Regions from separate parts of the Mangrovibacter phragmitis genome, predicted to be linked through region 1. Evidence: predicted binding sites of a transcription regulator. Region 1 holds the regulator's gene; each other region holds the start of a gene.

Region 1 (5,439 bases):
TGCGGCAAAAAACGATGTACTCGCTGTTACCAGTCTATTGCCTGCCAGATACATTTACCCAAACTCAGTTGCAGGAAGCAACCGAAGCTATTCTTGGGCAACCGGTACAGCGCAAAAGCCTGATTCGCCGTTTTGAAGCGTCAGGAATGTTTGAAGATACAGGGCAAAGTGTTGCCACCGGAGCCAGAAAAGCACGTTTGTGGCGGCGTAAACCCAACATCCCGGTTCACTTGTTTTCGCGTAATCTGCTGCCAGAGTGAACACAAAATGGTTAATTTTGAATCAATGCCGTGAAATACATAAACGAGACGTATGACTCACGGTATAGTAGCCAGTAATTAGCGCGATAATGAATTGATACCCGTTTTACAACTATGACCCAGATTACCCCCGTCGATGCCAGTGAAGAAAACAACAGTCAGAGGGATTTTCACCCTATGCCTGGGCTTTCTAACCCGCATTTACAAACTATGCTGCCCCGCCTCATTCGCCGGCGCCTGCACTTCACCCCTTTTTGGCAGCGGCTTGAGCTTCCGGACGACGATTTTGTTGATCTTGCATGGAGCGAAGACCCACAACTGGCTCTGCATAAACCCCGGCTGGTGGTGTTTCATGGCCTTGAGGGCAGCCTGTACAGCCCCTACGCCCACGGCATGATAGAAGCGGCGAAAGCGCAGGGTTGGTTGGGTGTCGTAATGCATTTTCGCGGCTGTAGCGGAACACCGAACCGCCAAAAGCGGATTTATCATTCCGGTGATACCGGCGATGCCAGTTACTTCCTTAACTGGTTGAATCTGCGTTACGGTTCGGTACCCACTGCTGCTGTTGGTTACTCGTTGGGTGGCAACATGCTGGCCTGCCTGTTAGCAGAACAAGGTACACAGTGCACGCTGGATGCAGCGGTAATCGTCTCTGCACCCTTTATGCTGGAACAGTGCTGCTACCATATGGAGCGGGGATTCTCTCGTATTTATCAACGTTATTTGCTGAACTTACTGAAAGCGAATGCCAGCCGGAAACTGGCTGTGTATCCGGGCTCACTCCCTGTCGATTTAACCCGGCTACGCAAAGTAAAACGAATCAGAGAATTTGATGATTTAATTACTTCCCGTATTCACGGTTTTGATGATGCGCTGGATTACTATCGCCAATGCAGTGCAATGTCCCATCTGCCGAATATAGCGGTAAATACACTGATTATTCACGCAAAGGATGATCCCTTTATGGATCACCATGTCATACCAGACAGCACACTACTTCCGTCAAACATTGAATACCAGCTCACCGACCATGGTGGCCATGTCGGGTTTATCGGTGGTAGCATCGCTCGCCCAGAAATGTGGCTTGAAAAGCGCATTCCCAGCTGGTTAACCCGTTATTTAAGTAATTAAAATGATCATTCCCTGGCAACAGATAGCACCTGAAACGCTGGATAATCTGATTGAATCCTTCGTATTACGTGAAGGCACTGATTACGGCGAGCAGGAACGCTCGCTTGCTCAAAAAGTAGCCGATGTAAAACGACAACTAAAACAGGGGGATGCTGTGCTGGTTTGGTCTGAATTGCATGAAACAGTGAATATCATGCCTCGCACACAATTTAAGGGCTGATTCACAGGCGTCACATACAGTATTGGCATCCACCACTATACTGCTTTAACCTGCAGTACTGTGCGTTTTACCTTGCCTCTTACTGATGGAGTGGTTGTTTATGTCAGCCAAGCACCCTGTTATTGCGGTTACCGGTTCCAGCGGGGCCGGTACCACAACAACCAGCATTGCCTTTCGTAAAATTTTTACTCAACTTAATCTGCGTGCTGCTGAAGTTGAAGGCGACAGTTTTCACCGCTATACACGCCCTGAAATGGATATGGCGATACGTAAAGCACGCGATCTTGGGCGTCACATCAGCTATTTTGGGCCAGATGCCAACGACTTTGCCTTGTTGGAGCGCACATTCAGGCAATACGGCGAACAGGGTAACGGTCAGTCCCGCAAATATCTGCACACTTATGATGAAGCTGTTCCCTGGAACCAGGTACCCGGTACCTTTACCCCCTGGCAACCACTGCCTGAACCCACGGACGTATTATTTTATGAAGGGTTGCATGGCGGTGTCGTTACCCAGACTCATGATGTTGCTCAACATGTTGATCTTCTGGTCGGCGTGGTGCCTATCGTCAACCTTGAGTGGATACAAAAACTGGTAAGAGATACCAGTGAGCGCGGCCATTCCCGGGAAGCTGTGATGGATTCCGTTGTGCGTTCAATGGAAGATTATATCAATTACATTACACCTCAGTTCTCACGTACTCATCTTAACTTCCAGCGCGTCCCTACAGTGGATACGTCCAACCCTTTTGCCGCAAAAGCCATTCCTTCACTGGATGAAAGTTTTGTAGTCATTCATTTTCGTGGGCTGGAAGATATCGATTTCCCATGGCTTTTGGCAATGCTGCAAGGGTCATTTATTTCACATATCAATACATTAGTTGTCCCTGGTGGGAAGATGGGACTGGCGATGGAGTTAATCATGACGCCACTGGTTAAACGCCTGGCGGAAGGGAAAAAAGTCGCGGGAGGCTGATATGGGGTACCAACAGGCAGGGTGCTGCATGGCGCAGCACCCGTCATGAAAACTTAACCTTCAACGACTTCCCATGAGTGCGTGATAGTGGCAGCTTTGCCAAGCATTAACGCAACAGAACAATATTTTTCTGCAGATAAATCTACCGCACGAGCCACGGCATTATCTTTCAGATCTTTCCCTGTAACGATGAAGTGCAGATTAATAGAGGTAAACAAACGCGGTGCTTCTTCCCGGCGTTCAGAAGTCAGTTTGACTTCACAATCAGTCACATTGTGACGACCTTTTTGTAAAATAGAGACCACATCAATGGCACTGCATCCACCTGCTGCCATTAGCACCATTTCCATTGGACTTGGCGCTTTATCACCGGAGTTACCATCCATCAGCACCTGGTGACCTGAGGCGGATTCACCCAAAAATGTTAAACCTTCAACCCATTTAACTCGCGCCTGCATTCTTATTACTCCCAACTAAAGTGTCATCGCAACAGATTACGCGGCATTAACAAAACAGGCAATGGAAGGCGACACAGGTCATGCTGAAACGAGACAATAGAAGACACTACAGGAAACCTGTGCTAAAACAAACAAGATGTAACAGGCTGACAGTGACGTCATACCTGTTACAGAGGAAAAAGCGATTACAGACCAAACGACTTATGGCTCGCTTCAGGAATGGGGCGATTTAATGTTGTAACGCCAACAGGGCCCTACCCTGTCTTTGAGCAAGTTTATAATAGAGGATAACCGCGCATGGTGCTTGGCAAACCCCAAACAGACCCGACTCTCGAATGGTTCTTGTCACATTGCCACATTCATAAGTATCCATCCAAGAGCACCCTGATCCATCAGGGCGAGAAAGCAGAAACGCTGTATTACATCGTAAAAGGCTCTGTGGCCGTGCTTATCAAAGATGAAGAAGGCAAGGAGATGATCCTTTCTTATCTTAATCAAGGCGATTTTATTGGCGAGCTGGGGCTGTTTGAAGAAGGCCAGGAGCGTAGCGCCTGGGTTCGTGCAAAAACAGCCTGTGAAGTTGCCGAGATTTCATACAAAAAATTTCGCCAGTTGATCCAGGTAAACCCGGACATTCTGATGCGCCTTTCATCCCAGATGGCACGTCGTTTACAGGTCACTTCTGAAAAAGTGGGGAACCTGGCATTCCTCGATGTAACCGGCCGAATTGCACAGACTTTGCTTAACCTGGCAAAACAACCTGATGCGATGACTCACCCGGATGGCATGCAAATCAAGATCACCCGCCAGGAGATTGGTCAAATTGTTGGCTGTTCCCGTGAAACTGTGGGCCGCATTTTAAAAATGCTGGAAGATCAAAACCTGATTTCCGCTCATGGTAAGACAATTGTGGTATACGGTACTCGTTAATTTTACTGTATTTAATCACGCATACAGGCACGCTTTAGAGCGTGCCTTTTTGTTTGCACAACCAGGCATCCCTTCAGCTTTACCTAACAAATTCTGAAAATTGTTCATGAATGACACAAAACTGTCACAAATTCGCCTTATTCTTCCCAGGTACTGAAAACACAGCGATTAAAAAATTATTTTTGATCTAACCTTTTCCGGGAGAAATTATGGCAATGCTTAGCTCTTCAGCCCGTCTTGTAATCGCCGCTCTGACTCTGTCCACCACAACTGCATTTGCAGCCACTAACCTGACCGGTGCCGGTGGTACATTCCCAGCGCCGGTTTATGCAAAATGGGCTGCAGAATACCAGCAGAAAACAGGTTCTCAGGTAAACTACCAGGGAATCGGTTCTTCAGGTGGTATCAAACAAATCATTGCAAAAACCGTTGATTTCGGTGCATCTGATGCGCCAATGAGCGATGCTGACCTGGCAAAAAATGGCCTGTTCCAGTTCCCGACCGTTATCGGTGGCGTAGTTCTGGCCGTTAACATCCCGGGTATTAAATCAGGTGAATTAACTCTGGATGGTAAAACACTGGGTGATATTTACCTGGGTAAAATCAAAAAATGGAATGACCCGGCTATCACGAAGCTGAACCCAAAAGCCAAATTGCCGGATACCAACATAAATGTTGTGCGCCGCGCAGATGGTTCAGGCACATCTTTCGTCTTCACCAGCTACCTGTCTAAAGTGAGCCCGGACTGGGCAAGCAAGGTAGGCAAAGGCACCACTGTTAAATGGCCAACCGGGCTGGGTGGCAAAGGTAACGATGGCGTGGCTGCATTTGTACAACGTTTGCCGGGTTCTATTGGTTATGTTGAATATGCCTACGCAAAACAGAACAACCTGACCTGGACTAAATTGTTCGATGCTGACGGTAAAGCAATTGAGCCGACCCAACAAAGTTTCAGCAATAGTGCCAAAGAAGCAGACTGGAGCAAAACCTTTGCCCAGGATCTGACTTATCAGAAAGGTGCAGATGCATGGCCTATCTCTTCTACCACGTTTATCCTGGTCTACAAAAAACAAGAAAACGCACAGAAAGGTGCTGAAGTGCTGAAATTCTTTGACTGGGCCTACAAAAATGGTAACGCTATTGCCAGCAGCCTTGATTACGCGCCTCTGCCAGCAAATGTTACCGATCAGATTCGCGCAGCCTGGAAAGCAAACGTGAAAGACAGCTCAGGTAAAGCGCTGTATTAATTTTCACTTGTGAAACAGCTTGTTTGCAGGCTGTTTCAACGATAAAAAGCCGGATTATCCGGCTTTATTTATTATTAATTTCCCCTGCACACGCTACAAAAACACAGACAGGAGTTGTATTAATACAGTTACAGCCCTTTCACCACTGCCTTTATTGCACCGGCAAAACGGACCATACCATCTTCTATATCTTTATAATCAATAACCAAAGACGGGG
Region 2 (5,439 bases), 1.4 Mb from region 1:
TCATCGGAAACAACATGTGCCGCAGGAATGGGCACTAATGGCCCCAGGAAATGCGGTTCACGTTTAAAAATAAACAAATCGGCCAGTGCGCCCAGCCGGGCACCGAACTCCCTGAAGCGAACCGACCACATATTTTTCGGAGAAGGAACCGCATAGCACTGTGCCTGAATTCCCATATGCAGCGCAATAAACAATGCGCGCTCGCAGTGAAAACGCTGGGTGATAATAATAAAATCGTTGGTATCAAATACTTTGCGGGTACGCACTATGGAATCCAGTGTCCGAAACCCTGCGTAATCCAGCACGATATCCGCCGGATCCACCCCTGCGGCAATTAAGTCTTTGCGCATGGTCATCGGTTCGTTATAGCTGGTTAATGCGTTGTCGCCACTTAACAACAGGTAGTTTACTTTACCACTGTTGTAAGCATTGAGTGCACCCTGAATACGGTAGCGGTAATACTGGTTAATAACGCCGGTACGGTAATACTTGGCCGTACCCAGCACCACCCCCACCTGGCGGTAAGGCAGGTCCTGGATTTCATCATATACGTAGGGAGCTGTCTGCCAGCTTATCCAGCGATCGAGGGCAAGCGCCGTTATCAGCATTAACCCTGTCAGGACTAACAGACTGTATAACAGACGCTTAAACATAATTAGTAACGCTCGGCTTGCGATTAAAGTGCTTTCAAGGCTACTTGACCACCCCGTGAAGAGCAAGCTGTCGCCGCCTGATTGCAGTTATTTTAAGCACGGGTTGCTCGCATTATCAGGCTAATGTTACGCTGGTTATCTTCTGGCAGCCCAGAGTATTCAGCAGTGAGACAGTACTGTCATGGTGGCTTATCTGCCCATTGGTACGCTCCGCTATTGCTGCGCAAGCGATATCTTCAGCTCCGTAGCCACGCAAGCGTAACAGGTTCAGGGCGACCTGCAATGGAGGTAGAGAGGGGTTAAATGCTGCGTTCTCGGCATAGCTTCCGGCGAAGATATTGCCGTCATGGGTTTGCAATGCTACCCCGCCAGGAGACTGACTATAAGGGCAATGGCTGCGATTGGCCGCACAGATGGCAGCTTGTTCCAGTGCCGGTCCTTTAACCGGGAACCCATGGTTCTCGTTATCCAGCAGAAGCGTAGTGATAGCGAGATCTTTCGGCCCAAAGGCATCCGGCAAGTAATGACCCAGTTTTGCTGGTGCTCGTTCTGGTAAATGAATTTCCAGCGACAACCCACTATTGAGTTCATTCATAAACTGGCGGCAGTGCCCACAAGGTGTATAGTTGACGGTTATCCCGGTTAAGGTCTGCTCACCACCCATCCAGGCATGGCTTATGGCGCTTTGTTCAGCATGAATGGTTTGTTGCATGCAACTGCCAGGAAACTCCATATTTGCCCCAAACCACAGTGCTCCACTGGCACCCTGAACGATCGCACCTACATTGAAATGCGAAATACCTGTCCAGGCGCAGGCTGCTGCTAAAGGCAACAATGCAAAGGCCAGGGCGTTCTTATCCATACCGGTTTGTTGTTGCAGGTGCTGTGTTTGCTCCGGAGTCAACATGGCTGGAAAGGCGCTATCGTCCAAAATAGATTGCAGGGAAGCACGAAGAGTTACAGGCAGAGCTTCAAAGGCTGAAACAAAACGGGGATGCATAACATGATGCCTTGTATCAGGTTAATGGAACCGTAGTGTACGGTTCTCACTAATCTGAATATGTGATCTAACTCTAATTATTAATGCAACTTGCTAATGGTGTTGCGTATTTTCGAGATTGTGCGCAAATTTACCTTAAAACCGCCAGAATAACCGGAAAGAGAAACGGAGCAACCAACGAGGTGATAATCCCGCAGATAACCAGTGCCAGTGAGCTGAATGCGCCTTCCTGAAAATCCAGTTCGGCGCAGCGTGCTGTGCCTAACGCATGGGAAGCTGTTCCCATGGAGAGCCCACGGGAAGCTTTGGTGGTAATGTGCATGGCATTCAACAGGGTGTGACCAAAAACTGCACCTAAAATACCGACATAGATAACACACACCGCGCTGATTGCCGGCAGCCCGCCAATACTTCCGCCAACTGCCATCGCAATAGGGGTGGTGACAGATTTAGGCAATATAGAGGCTGCGATTTGCGGCGTGGCACCCATTAATAGTGCAATGCTGGTGCCGGTTATCATTGCCACCATGCTGCCAATAAAGCAGATAGAAATAATGGATTTCCAGCGGGCGCGAATTTGGTGAAGCTGCTCGTATAGTGGAAATGCCAGCGCTACGACAGCCGGTTGCAGCCAGTCGTTCAGCATTTTGCTGCCCTGAAAATAGTGCTGGTATTTGATTCCCGTGAGCAGAAGAAACGGAATAATCACCACCATGGAAACCAGCAGAGGGTTCAGCAGTGGCGTTTTAACCACAGTGCCAAGCTTGCGTGCTGCAAAGAAAACCACCAGAGTTAGTGGCAATGACCACCAAATATCACTCATTTCTCTTTAACCTCTTTCTGGCCAACAACTTTACGTTCTCCGTGAACCAGGTGAGAGGTCCAACTGACAACGACCAGAACAACGATTGTGCTGATAGTACATGACACCACGATGGGGCCGAACTGGGTACGCAGCAAGTCGAAATACTGCATGACACCCACCCCAATGGGTACGAACAGCAATGCCATGTAACGAATGAATAAGTGGCAGCCAGGCTTTACCCACTGGGCAGGCAGGATTTGTAATGAGAGCAGCAGGAACAGCAACAGCATGCCAATAATCGAGCCTGGAATTGTAATAGGAAGCAGTGTGGCAATAAACTGCCCGGCATACAGGCAGGCATAAATAAAGAAGAAAGCCCGGCAATATTGCCAGATGATAAGCAATGTATGGCGCATTTAAGTAACCCCTGAATGAATGCATTCATCATACAATTAAAAAAGCTTTTGTGCTATGGATCACACCATGAATTCCCGTTATAGCAACAATGCCTTTTTAGTATGGCTGATACCGGTTGATACCATAGGCGATTAATGCAATCCAGTGTGGTAACGGGTTGTAAACCCGGTGCGCGTACTGCCTCTCACAGTCAGGCGGATTAAGTAAAGTAGGGTGCCAGGATACTTTCAAGCCAGCGAATGAAAGTTCGCACGCGCGGAGAAAGGTTGCGCCTGTGCGCCACAACAACGAAAGCGGTGAGGGGTTCAGGAGGCTTGTCCGGAAGTATTTCCACTAATGCCCCACATTCAATATAAGGAGCCAATGCTGAATACCCTGCCTGAATCAGTCCAATCCCTGCCAGCCCTGCTTCATGATAAGTTTGTACACTATTGACTTGAACAGCTCCTGGTAGCGCAAGCAAGGCATAACCTTCACCATTCGGGTATTCCCAGCCAGTTGGTTTGGAGCCCAGTGAGCGTGTGTAGTGGACTATTTGATGACCTTGTTCAACCAGGTCCTTCAGTGTGTGCGGGGTACCAAAACGTTTCAGGTAGGATGGACTTGCAGCATTGATCATGCGTAGTTGTCCCAGTTTTCGGGCAACCAGCGTTTCATCCATTATGGGGCCAAGACGGATAACGCAATCAAAGCCTTCCTGAACAAGGTTGACACTGCGATCAGTGCTGGATAGCTCGAGTTCGACTGCCGGGTGCGCCGACAGAAATTCCGGTAAAGCCGGTATTACAATACTTTTCGCCAGTTCCGTTGGCATATCAATACGTAATTTACCGCGTACAGGTGCGCCGTTTGAGGCAAACATGTTCTGTAATTCTTCTGCCTCAGCCAATAAGTCCAGTGCACGGGAATAAAATAGCCGTCCATCTTCTGTCAACTGCACACTGCGGGTGGTCCGGTGCAACAGTGCAACACCCACGCTTTGTTCCAGTTCACGAATGACCGCAGAAACCCGCCCTTTCTGTGTTCCAGTGCTTTCAGCTGCGCGGGTGAAACTCGCCATTTCCACCACTTTAGTAAACAAAAGCAGCGCGTTCAGATTTTTCATTGTTCCCCTTTTTGGAAACAGTTAGTTTAAATTTCAATCGTTTATACATTTATTTTAACTCAATAGACTTGTGCTTCAAGTTCTCAGTACAGGTAACACCGTGGAGGCATGCCTGTCACTGGGATTATCGGGATGGTTAACCGGGAGGCACAATGAAATATAAGCAACTGGGGCGAACGGGGATATTTGTCTCTGAACTGTGTCTGGGCACCATGACATTGGGGGGAAATGCTGATGCTGGTATATGGGCGGGAATTGGAACTATTGGGCAAAAGGACGCAAGCAGACTGATTGAACAGGCGTTGGTTGCGGGTATCAATTTTATCGATACAGCTGATATTTACTCTTATGGTGAGTCAGAGCGGCTGATTGGTCAGTCATTGAACGATCTTGGGGTAAAACGCAGTGAGATTATCCTCGCGACAAAAACCGGGGGCTTGATGGGGAACCATCCGAATGATCAGGGAGCATCTCGTGGTCATATTATGGATTCTGTTCAAAGAAGCCTGGAGAGGCTTCAGACTGATTATATCGATCTCTATCAAATTCACGCCAGTGATCCGCTGACACCTGTTGAAGAGACACTGCGCGCACTGGACGATCTTACCCGCCAGGGACTGATTCGCTATGTCGGGGTTTCAAACTGGGCGTCAGGCAAAATCGGCAAAGCCCTGGGACTGAGTGAGGCACTTCACGCCACACGCTTTGAAACTTTGCAGGCTTATTACTCTATCGCAGGAAGGGATATTGAACGCGAGCTGATTCCGCTGGTGGCTGAAGAACGGTTGGGTCTGCTCGTCTGGTCGCCTCTTGCCGGAGGTTTATTATCTGGCAAGTATGCCCCGAATACTTCAGCCAGTGGAAAGGGCAGACGTAGCCATTTTGATTTTCCGCCGGTTGCGCAGGATAGCGTCTGGCGCTGCATTGACCAAATGCGGGCGATTGCTGAAACCCGCAACGCCACGGTGAGCCAGGTAGCACTGGCATGGGTACTGTCAAGACCACATGTTACCAGTGTCATCCTCGGGGTTAAACGAATTGAACAACTCCTGGATAACCTCGGGGCAACAAAAATTGAACTCACTGAGGACGAACTTCGCCAGCTTAATAATGTAAGCGCGTTACCGCCTTACTACCCGGGGTGGATGATTGAACACCAGGATGCCAGCCGGTTTCCTGAGCCTTTTCATTCCGTTACACCAACCTAATCTCATTTCACGTTACGATTTGTGGAATAAAAAACAACGAGTTAACAGGAAACAGATATCATGCCAAAAGGTTATTTAATTGCTCATGTCACCATATCTGACCCGCAAGCATACGAAGAATATGCAAAAGCTGCGGGTCAGGCGATGAAAGATTTTAATCCGAAAATTATTGCGTGGTCCGGTCAGTATCAAAATCTTGAAGGTGAGGGCCACGAGAAGCATGTCATTTTTGAGTTTGACTCTTTTGTTGA
Region 3 (5,439 bases), 470 kb from region 1:
GCAGGAAGGTGTCATGTCTGCAGAACCAGTCGACATTCAAATTTTTGGTCGTTCACTGCGCGTGAATTGTCCGCCTGAACAACGTGATGCGCTGAATCTGGCCGCTGATGAATTGAATCAACGGTTGCAAGATCTGAAAGTTCGCACTAGAGTCACCAATACAGAGCAACTGGTTTTCATTGCGGCGCTCAACATCTGTTATGAGCTGTCACAAGAAAAAGCGAAAACCCGTGACTATGCTGCCAGTATGGAGCAACGAATCCGGATGTTACAGCAGACCATTGAACAGGCATTACTTGAACAAGGTCGCATAACTGAAAGGCCGGAAACGAAGTTTGAATAACAATTCTGGGTTGACTGTGGTACAGTAACCATGAATTAAAAATTTCTCTGAGATGTTCGCAAGCGGGCCAGTCCCCTGAGCCGATATTTCAAACAAACAGAATGTGACGCTCCACGACCGGTGAGCATGCCCGGTCAGTCCGGGAAGCCTTAAGGTCGTGACGACACATTCACCTTGAACCACGGGTTCAAGGGTTACAGCCTGCGGCGGCATCTCGGAGATTCCCTCTTTCTTTTCATCATCTCATTGTCTATGTCGCACTCACCGGATGTATCTGCTTCCCGGCAACATATTCGTCAGCATATTCGACAGGTTCGGCGGGCTTTAACTCCTCATCAGCAACAATCTTCCGCTCATGAAGCGGCCAAACGTTTTCTGAGCTGGTCCCCCGCAGCAAGCGCACAGCATATTGGGTTATTCCTCTCTGTAGACGGCGAACTCGACACTCGCCCACTGATTGAACGCCTGTGGGCAATGAACCGCTCGGTTTACCTTCCGGTTCTGCACCCGTTCAGCACCGGTGGGCTTATTATGGTGCGTTATGAGCCGGATACTGAGCTGGTAGTCAACCGCCTGAAAATTCCCGAGCCGCGCCTTGATGTGCGCCAGATTCTGCCCTTGCAGCATCTCGATATTCTGGTAACCCCTCTGGTTGCGTTCGACAGCACTGGCCAACGGCTGGGTATGGGTGGAGGGTTTTATGACCGGACACTACAAAACTGGCGTGAACATGGTTTTATCCCGGTAGGCTACGCGCATGACTGCCAGCATGTGGAGGCACTCCCCACCGAGCGATGGGATATTCCCTTACCCACTATTGTGACGCCGTCAAAACTCTGGGCCTGGTAACTCACTGCCGGCGCATAAAAAAGCCTTCCCAAAGGAAGGCTCCGATTGATGAAAAAGAAGGAAAAAACGTGGTTTTTCCTTCTTTTTAGTTAACAGCCGAAAACCAATAAATTGATTTTCCTTATTTTTATTGGGTGACACCCTCTGGTTCTGTACAGACATGAGGTTTGTCATCGGCCTCAGCCTTCCCAAAGGAAGGCTCAATGCAGCAATGTATTAATTAGTACAGCAGGCGGGCACGTACTGTCCCCGGAATAGCTTTCATGCTCTGCAGTGCTGCATCAGCGACATCTTCTGCCGCATTGATATCAATAACCACATAACCAATATGCGGAGAAGTTTGCAGGTACTGCGCTGCAATATTGATCCCCTGATCGGCAAAAATATGGTTGATTGCGGTCAGAATGCCGGGGCGGTTCTCGTGGATATGCAGCAAACGGCTGGTGCTGCTGGTATGCTGAGGCAAAGACACTTCCGGGAAATTCACTGCAGAAAGTGTTGAACCGTTATCAGAATATTTCACCAGCTTACCGGCCACTTCGATACCAATATTTTCCTGCGCTTCCTGGGTTGAACCACCAATATGCGGAGTCAGCAGCACGTTATCAAACTCGCACAACGGCGAAGTGAATGGGTCACTGTTTGTTGCCGGTTCTGTTGGGTAGACATCAATGGCTGCCCCGGCCAGGTGCTGGCTTGCCAGTGCGTCGCACAGTGCGTCGATGTCAACCACAGTACCGCGGGAGGCATTAATTAACAGTGAGCCTGGCTTCATCATGGCTATCTGTTCTGAACCCATCATGTTTTTGGTGGATGCATTTTCCGGCACATGCAGGCTGACCACGTCACTCATATTCAGTAAATCTGATAAATGCTGAACCTGGGTGGCATTGCCCAACGGCAGTTTGCTTTCAATATCATAGAAATAAACGTGCATACCCAGAGATTCGGCCAGAATCCCTAACTGAGTACCAATATGACCGTAACCAATAATACCCAGTTTTTTACCGCGTGCTTCAAAGCTACCCACTGCCTGTTTATGCCAGACACCGCGGTGTGCTTTGGCGTTCGCGGCCGGTACGCCGCGCAGCAGCAACAGCAGCTCACCAATAACCAGTTCAGCAACAGAACGGGTATTTGAGAACGGCGCATTAAATACCGGGATACCACGTTTACCTGCTGCATCCAGGTCAACCTGATTTGTACCGATACAGAAACACCCTACCGCAACCAATTTTTCAGCCGCGGCAAAAACGTCTTCAGTCAGATGGGTACGGGATCGTAAACCAATAAAATGAGCATCACGGATGGACTCTTTGAGTGATTCAGTGTCCAGTGCGCCTTTATGATATTCAATGTTGTTGTAGCCTGCAGCACGAAGGTTATCGATTGCTTTTTGATGCACACCTTCAACCAGCAGGAACTTAATCTTGTCTTTCTCCAGTGATACTTTTGCCATTTCCCGACCCTGTGTTATCTGAAAGAATACGCTGCATGAAATAAGCCAGCCTTCTGTCAACATATCAAAAATTACGCCCCCGGCAATAACGATGTTTTGTCACTTATGCTGAACAAAATGCAAGTAAGAAGGAAAGCCGGGGATTCACGCCAAAAAAATCAAAAAAAGCAGGAATAAAAACCACAACAGGAATTAAATGTGAACATTATCACTAAATTTAAAATTTCTTAAATTTTTTCAAAACGACAGCTTCTGGAGGGCAGAAAAGCCCCCCAGCCAGATCATTTCACAATAGTTTTCACACCATCAGCTGTACCAATAAGCGCAATATCCGCGCCACGGTTGGCAAACAACCCAACAGTCACCACACCGGGAATCGCATTAATGGCATTTTCTGTGGCAACCGGATCAATGATGGATAAACCGTAAACATCCAGAATTACGTTACCGTTATCGGTCAGAACCCCCTGGCGATACTCCGGGCGCCCACCTAACTTGACCAGGCTGCGCGCAACGCAGCTGCGGGCCATAGGAATAACTTCAACTGGCAGCGGGAAATTACCCAAAATATCAACCTGTTTGGATGCATCAGCAATACAGATAAATTTATCTGCTACAGAAGCAATGATTTTTTCCCGGGTTAAGGCAGCACCACCACCTTTGATCATTTGCATCTGCCCGTTAATCTCATCTGCGCCATCAACATAAATACCAAGCGCGTCAACATTGTTAAGATCAAACACGGTAATACCCAGCGCTTTGAGTTTGGCGGTCGAAGCATCGGAACTGGATACTGCGCCCTCAATTTGATGCTTAACAGTGCCCAGTGCATCAATAAAATGTGCGGCGGTAGACCCCGTGCCGACACCAACGATAGTTCCGGGTTGCACGTACTGTAAAGCGGCCCATCCCACTGCTTTTTTCAGTTCATCCTGCGTCATGGTGTTTTTGCCTGTGATAGAAAAGATGAAAAAACCGGGGGCGTATTATAGAACAGAGCCAGTAAAAATACCGTGTTTAAGGCCAAAATACGCCGAATGAAAGGCAACTTGCATGCCATATGTAAGGATTTTCGCTGGATCATGTCTGGTTTTATGTCATAGTGCCAGAAGCCAAAAAAACAGGAGCACACCGAAATAATGAAACGCCCGGACTACAAAACACTACAGGCGCTGGACGCAGTTATCCGCGAACGCGGGTTTGAGCGTGCAGCACAAAAGCTTTGTATCACCCAGTCTGCGGTGTCTCAACGAATCAAACAGTTGGAAAATTTGTTCGGTCAGCCCCTGTTGGTAAGAACAGTTCCTCCCCGGCCTACAGAGCAAGGGCAGAAACTTCTGGCATTGCTGCGCCAGGTAGAATTACTTGAAGAAGAATGGCTTGGCGATGAACAAACAGGGTCAACACCACTGCTCTTGTCACTGGCGGTGAACGCCGACAGTCTGGCAACCTGGTTGCTTCCGGCGCTAGCCCCGGTACTGGCTGATTCCCCGATTCGCCTCAACCTGCAAGTTGAAGACGAAACCCGTACTCAGGAGCGTTTACGCCGCGGTGAAGTGGTTGGTGCCGTGAGTATACAATCTCAGGCACTGCCCAGTTGCCTGGTCGACAAACTCGGGGCGCTGGATTACCTGTTTGTCGGTTCCAAAGCTTTTGCAGCACGTTATTTTCCCAATGGTGTTAACCGTACATCTTTGCTGAAGGCTCCCGCCGTGGCATTTGACCACCTTGATGATATGCATCAGGCGTTTTTGCAACAGAACTTTGATCTTTCCCCGGGCAGTGTGCCCTGCCATATCGTGAACTCATCAGAAGCATTTGTTCAGCTCGCACGTCAGGGAACAACCTGCTGTATGATTCCGCATCTGCAAATTGAAAAAGAGTTAAACAGCGGTGAGCTTATCGATTTAACACCAGGGCTGTTTCAACGCCGTATGCTTTACTGGCACAGGTTTGCTCCTGAAAGCCGTATGATGCGTAAAGTGACTGATGCACTGCTGGCGTTTGGGCACAAAGTATTACGCCAGGAATAACGGTCTTTTTTGCCTGTTTATTTCCCGAACCCTGGTGAGCGTTCTCTGTAATATTTAATAACAAACAGATAAAACTGGTTATTATCCGTCGGCACGGGAATGTTAGACAATGCGGCGGTTAATTCGCACAGGCGGGTATTGCAGACTGGCATGAAAACGTTATTTATCACGATTTTTTCTCTCGGGCTGTTTGGGATATTGGGTTACAGCCTTTATCTTCCGGCCGCGGTGATGTACTTTCACGGCAAGACACTGTTTATTTCCAGCGCGGCAGCAACGGCTGAGTGCCAGATGTGGCATACCCTTGTTTTCGCAATTTCCGGAACCCTGGGTACAGTGATTCTGCAGCGCGTTTTTGCGATGTCGTCATTACTGAAGGCCCTGGTTTGTACCTTAGGGCTGGCAGTCAGTAACCTGCTGGTACTGATGGCCTTGCTGCAAGTGAAAAGTACCTTTTTCGAACCACTTAATACCAACCGGTTAAGCCATGTTCCGTTAAGTGATTTCTCGGTATATGGTTATGTTGTGGCTGCTGCTGTCATCGCGCTGATTATCACAAGCGCGGTGAATTTATTCCCCCGCCGCCAGCCCATTTGGTACTGATCCAGCATTTGCTCATGAAAAAGGCTTCCAGGTGGAAGCCTTTTTTACTTGTGTTGGCCGTAAACAGTTATCATTGCGCCGGAGCAGAGGCGGTCTGTGGGCTCATTTCGAATACCACATCTACCTGATCATTAAACTGAATCGTTTGCTGG
Region 4 (5,439 bases), 2.2 Mb from region 1:
TGCATCAAAAGAATCCTGAACATCGAGCCAGTTGAGAACCACCGGCCCCTGTTGCCAGCTCTGGCCAGACTGCACTATATGCTGGTGGTGAACCAGACCAAAGTCATCAATCCATTCATCATCGACAACGAAAGGATCGGGGTAAATGAGTACCTCATGAAAACCATCAAGCCATTCAAACCCCAGCTCCAGTACTGGCAGGCAGAACAGTAGGGCGATACGGGCGCTGTTTTCTTCACTTAATTCAAGCCCCTGTAAAGGCACCAGGCGTTTATGCTGCAAAAAGCGGCTGGCAAGGCGCACCAGTTTTTGTTGTTCTTCTGGATTCAACGGGGCAAGTACCGGGATTGCCAGTGCGTTTTCCCACAAGGGAGAAAGTACCTGTGATGTATCGCTTTCTTGCCATGGCCATTTAATCATCGTTATTTGCTCGCAATCTCGTCAGTTAAACGTAAAGCGGAGAGCGGGGACTGTTAAAATGCCAAAAACCGGTGCATCATGGCAACCATTGACGCGGAGAGGTGCCGGAGCGGCTGAACGGGACGGTCTCGAAAACCGTTGAGGGGGTAACCCCTCCGAGGGTTCAAATCCCTCTCTCTCCGCCAGTATTCAAACAGTTACTCTGCATTATTCAGTGAAAAAAGTCCCGCTAAGATAATCTGTTGAGAAAATGCGAAACCGTAATTTACCGGTGCATAAGTAAAGCCTGCTATTCTCATTCAATACCTGCCAGACTGGATTTACGGTCACATTCCCTATATTGCCCATTGTGTGTCGTTGTTGCTGTTCTTTTGCCTCATCTCACTGACGCAGCCCAGAGCCACGGGTCGTTATCCCCTGATTTGTGGCAAATATCAATCGCTGTGTAAGGGCGATTGTCTGGCCTTTGATCTACTTCACACCTCACGCTATTGCTGGTGTGTACTTTGCCGCCCGGGAGGCAACGCTCAGAAAATGGACATCACCTGGCTGGTGCTGTGCAACGAAGTAACAGATGATAATCCGTTTTTATCACTTTGCAGGGAAATTCAGGTAACAAATATTTACTGAGAGGAATAGAAACAGCACAGTTTCAGGATAAAGTTGCTTTTTAAGTAAACTGTTATGCAGGGAAGGCAGGAATGAAAGAGCCGGTACTCCCGATATTATCGCAGAGGATCTGTTCTGTTCATTTTACCGAAATGAGAGCACGGAAAGGTATTTTGTTAAGCCGCATTATATAAACTTATGCGTTTCGCCGGTATGGCATTGTGTATTGCAGTGCACCTCAACCAACCCGGGTATTACTCTGCCAGCCAACTATTAACGCTATTGAATAATAACGGGCACAAATGTGTGCCCGTAACGCCTTACCTGGTGGGAAACCGAATTATGCCAGACCAGGCAACATTGCTCAGGACTGCCCTTCGGGCATGGCGGATGAGTGGTGAGAGGAAATCAACCACTGGTTATCAACGTAGTCGTAGGTGAATGTATACCGTGCCTGAATTTTCGTGTTATCACTAAAGGTAAAAGTATAAATACCGCTGTCTATTGCCGTATTACAACCGAGGCGTACAGTACGTTGGTTGATTTCCCCAACCGGTTTTTTTTCCAAAAAATGTTCAAAATAATCTATTCGCTGATCATTAGTGAGGCGTACCTGGTTGGAGACCGTTGGCAACAAGACGGCATCGTCAGTATACAATGCCGCAACTTGTTGGGCATCACCGGTTTGTAATGCGTTATTCCAGGCAGTAAAACGCGCTTCTATCTGCGGGATATCGGTATCAGTGCATGCGACTTTTTCTGCTGCAATACCAGTCATTGAAGCAACTACACCAAACAAAGCAATTCCAGTGCGTAAAATCATTTATTTTGCTCTCCATATAATAAGCATGCAGGAGATTAAAGAATATTGGTCAGGGAATATACTGTTTTTACGCATGTTTAAATTTGCGTAACTGTATTTTTTATTGTCAGGATTTTTTGCAGGCTGTTTGCAGCAGGTAAATTTGGTGTGGGGCACTAAACGAAAACATTATAAAAAATAAACAAACAATCAGCCTGCCAGTATATGCGCAGGCCCGCCAGCTGGCGTAATCACAATCACCTGACGGATACAACTTGCCCAGGTAATACTCACCCTGTGGTAATCGAGCCACCTGCTGAGCCAGTAGACCTGAAGCGGAGTTGAATCGTCAGGAATATACAGTGGAATAAAAAGGCAATAACGAATTGATTATTCCATGAAAATGTTTATGTGAACAGTATCTGTAAAGCACAAAATGCAAAAATAATATTTATTCCGTTTAATGAAGTGGTTGCAGCATGAAATCATGCCTGGAACTCAAATGATGAATAAAAAATGGATGCTGTCTGTAATATTTCGACATTTTATGGTTTAACGCAGGAGGAATGGAAAAACGGAAGCACAGAAAAATCCGGTTTCTTTACCAGAAGGGAAGAAACCGGCTTCACTGAACATAAAATGTGATATAAATCACATTGAGCGGCAACCGGCTGCTGACTGATAATTTTGCATGAGAAACATACTGTTATGGATGATAAACCGCGCCGCGACCTGGGCGGCAAACTGGCGTTATTTGCTTTCTGGATTTTTTGCCTTTATGCCCTGTGGGCTATTTTGCGTTATTTCTGGGTAGTCAGTGCTGTGCAACCTGTTCCTGGTAATGTTCATGGTACATTTTCCGACAAATTACTGGACGCCCTGGCTGGGGGAATGGTATTGGGTGCTATTGCCCTGATACTGGGGGCTGTTGTTTGGTATACCCGGCCTGTCAGTCACCGCTAGAATGTCACTTTAGTGTCATCATTGGCTGGCAACGTATAGCCACATGTGCAACTCTGGAGCGTAAATGTTATTACAAGACTGGCAGTTACAGTTTGAACAATGGTTGTCGCAGCATGGGCCTCAGGATGATGCCGCTCATGATTTATCGCATTTCCGCCGGGTCTGGTTTACGGCACAAAAGATGTTGCGCCACCACGGCGGGGACGCACTGGTTGTGTTAACCGCATGTTATTTTCATGATGTGGTTAATTTGCCTAAAAATCACCCGGAACGCCATCTTGCTTCCAGAATGGCTGCCGATAAAACCCGGCACATTCTGGCGACCCATTTTCCGGCCTTTCCGGCGGAGAGTTATGATGCCGTCGCTCATGCGATAGCCGCGCACAGTTTCAGTGCCGGGATTGTGCCTGAAACAACAGAAGCAAAAATTGTGCAGGATGCAGACCGGCTTGAATCCCTGGGGGCTATTGGGCTGGCCCGGGTTTTCTATGTATCTGGTGCGCTGGGGCGGCCTTTATTCGATGCAGAAGACCCAATGGCTGAAACCCGCGAACTGGATGATACCCGTTTTGCACTGGACCATTTCCGCAAAAAACTTCTCGCCCTTCCGGCAAAAATGCAAACAGAAACCGGGCGCAGCCTGGCACGTCATAATGCAAACTTCCTGGTTGATTACATGGCAAAATTATGTGCTGAACTGAATGGGGAACTGCTCGGCGTTGATGAGCACATTCGCCAGCAGTTTGCCTGTTAGTTTTCTGCGTAATATAACGGTCAGGCTGTTCCTGGCAGAACGCCTGACCTCCGTTTCCTGATCCTCATAGCGTAATTTATGTTAAGGGCATAATGCATTGATTAATATTTCATCAGGTTCGGTAACAGTAGAAAATTTTTTTACGTAATTTGATTACAATCAATTTACATTTTCTACTGGCTGATACTGTATCCCCACGTTAATCAATAAAAATAATGTGGGTAAAAGGATGCAAGTCAATCGCAGGGGATTTTTTAAAGTCTGTGCCGGGGGAATGGCTGGCACCACTCTTGCTGCACTGGGGTTTACACCCATTACTGCACATGCCAGCACCCGTGAATATAAATTGATTCGTGCCAAAGAAACCCGCAACAACTGCACCTACTGTTCAGTAGGTTGTGGCATGCTGATTTACAGTCTGGGTGATGGTGCGAAAAATGCCACCTCCTCAATATTCCATGTTGAGGGTGACCCTGACCACCCGGTTAGCCGCGGCTCGCTGTGCCCGAAAGGTGCCGGGGTGGTGGATTATATTCATAGTGAACAACGGCTCAAATACCCGGAATACCGCGCACCAGGCAGCAACACCTGGCAACGTATTAGTTGGGAAGACGCAATCGATCGCATTGCACGCCTGATGAAGGCGGACCGCGATGCAAATTTCCAGGTAACAAACAGTGCAGGTGTGACAGTTAACCGCTGGCTCACCACCGCCATGTTTTGTTCTTCAGCCGCCAGTAATGAAACCGGGGTTCTGGACCAAAAGTTCTCACGGGCTCTGGGTATGCTGGCCGTGGAAAACCAGGCACGTTTGTGCCATGGGCCCACTGTAGCGGCATTAGCACCCAGCTTTGGTCGTGGAGCCATGACCAATAACTGGAACGATATCAAAAACGCCAATGTGGTATTAGTGATGGGGGGTAACCCGGCAGAAGCGCATCCGGTTGGTTTCAAATGGGTTGTCGAGGCGAAGAATCATAATAAAGCCACCTTGCTGGTGGTGGACCCACGCTTTAACCGTAGTGCGTCTGTTGCCGACCGCTACGCGCCAATTCGCGCAGGTTCGGATGCGGCGTTCTTGCTTGGGGTGATTAACTATCTGCTCAGTCATGACGCTATTCATCATGACTATGTGAAAGCCTTTACCAATGCGGCATTGCTGGTTCGTGACGACTACTCGTTTAACGACGGGCTGTTCAGTGGTTACGACGAAAAACATCACAAGTATGATAAAACCAGTTGGGCCTACGCGCTTGATGCCAACGGTATGGCGCAACGTGATGACTCTCTGCAAAATCCGCGCTGTGTAATTAATCTGCTCAAACAGCATGTCGCACGTTACACACCAGAAATGGTCGAAAACATATGCGGTACCTCACAGGCAGATTTCCTGCATGTTTGTGAACAACTGGCCACCACCGCTGTACCAAACCGAACGGCAACCATTCTTTATGCACTGGGCTGGACCCATCATACTAATGGTGCACAGATTATCCGTGCTGCGGCAATGATCCAGTTGTTGCTGGGGAATATCGGTATGCCTGGCGGCGGCATCAATGCGTTGCGCGGTCATTCCAATGTACAGGGCTTTACTGACCTGGGGCTGCTTTCCCAAAGCCTGCCTGGTTACCTGAAACTGCCATCAGAAAAACAAATCTCGCTGGAGCAGTATCTTGGGGAAAATACCCCGCACGCGCTATTGCCAGGCCAGGTTAATTACTGGAGTAATACACCGAAATTTTTCGTCAGCTTTATGAAAGCCATGTTTGGTGATGCGGCGCAGGCCAGCAACCAGTGGGGATACGACTGGCTGCCGAAGTGGGATAAAAGCTACGACTGCCTTACCCAGGCAGAAATGATGACGGAAGGGAAATTCACTGGCTGCCTGGTT

What was found. The regulator CRP, encoded in region 1, controls carbon source genes, mostly activating them, when cyclic AMP is high. The targets are predictions, from matches to a motif close to ATGTGANNNNNNTCACAT.
Region 2: the regulator CRP is predicted to act here: its motif matches at 1,714-1,731, upstream of cdd (cytidine deaminase).
Region 3: the regulator CRP is predicted to act here: its motif matches at 2,848-2,865, upstream of serA (phosphoglycerate dehydrogenase).
Region 4: the regulator CRP is predicted to act here: its motif matches at 2,471-2,488, upstream of drpB (cell division protein DrpB).

Annotation. Positions count from the first base shown of each region.
Region 1 is NZ_CP134782.1:3,933,084-3,938,522, forward strand. It holds gene MPHASIOC01_RS19180 (NUDIX domain-containing protein) at 1-260, shown strand, start outside; gene MPHASIOC01_RS19185 (hydrolase) at 375-1,391, shown strand; gene MPHASIOC01_RS19190 (YheU family protein) at 1,393-1,611, shown strand; gene MPHASIOC01_RS19195 (phosphoribulokinase) at 1,712-2,587, shown strand; gene MPHASIOC01_RS19200 (OsmC family protein) at 2,641-3,045, opposite strand; gene crp (cAMP-activated global transcriptional regulator CRP) at 3,343-3,975, shown strand; gene pstS (phosphate ABC transporter substrate-binding protein PstS) at 4,185-5,222, shown strand; gene MPHASIOC01_RS19215 (aspartate aminotransferase family protein) at 5,351-5,439, opposite strand, start outside.
Region 2 is NZ_CP134782.1:2,539,620-2,545,058, reverse strand. It holds gene sanA (outer membrane permeability protein SanA) at 1-653, opposite strand, end outside; gene cdd (cytidine deaminase) at 769-1,653, opposite strand; gene MPHASIOC01_RS12285 (CidB/LrgB family autolysis modulator) at 1,784-2,476, opposite strand; gene MPHASIOC01_RS12280 (CidA/LrgA family protein) at 2,473-2,874, opposite strand; gene MPHASIOC01_RS12275 (LysR family transcriptional regulator) at 3,075-3,980, opposite strand; gene MPHASIOC01_RS12270 (aldo/keto reductase) at 4,133-5,188, shown strand; gene MPHASIOC01_RS12265 (DUF1330 domain-containing protein) at 5,249-5,439, shown strand, end outside.
Region 3 is NZ_CP134782.1:3,463,174-3,468,612, forward strand. It holds gene zapA (cell division protein ZapA) at 14-343, shown strand; RNA gene ssrS (6S RNA) at 385-568, shown strand; gene MPHASIOC01_RS16685 (5-formyltetrahydrofolate cyclo-ligase) at 596-1,192, shown strand; gene serA (phosphoglycerate dehydrogenase) at 1,413-2,651, opposite strand; gene rpiA (ribose-5-phosphate isomerase RpiA) at 2,933-3,592, opposite strand; gene argP (DNA-binding transcriptional regulator ArgP) at 3,791-4,684, shown strand; gene MPHASIOC01_RS16705 (hypothetical protein) at 4,835-5,287, shown strand; gene MPHASIOC01_RS16710 (oxidative stress defense protein) at 5,358-5,439, opposite strand, start outside.
Region 4 is NZ_CP134782.1:1,742,431-1,747,869, reverse strand. It holds gene mtfA (DgsA anti-repressor MtfA) at 1-420, opposite strand, end outside; tRNA gene MPHASIOC01_RS08325 (tRNA-Ser) at 516-605, shown strand; gene MPHASIOC01_RS08320 (SgcJ/EcaC family oxidoreductase) at 1,394-1,852, opposite strand; gene drpB (cell division protein DrpB) at 2,540-2,794, shown strand; gene MPHASIOC01_RS08310 (phosphohydrolase) at 2,859-3,548, shown strand; gene fdnG (formate dehydrogenase-N subunit alpha) at 3,778-5,439, shown strand, end outside.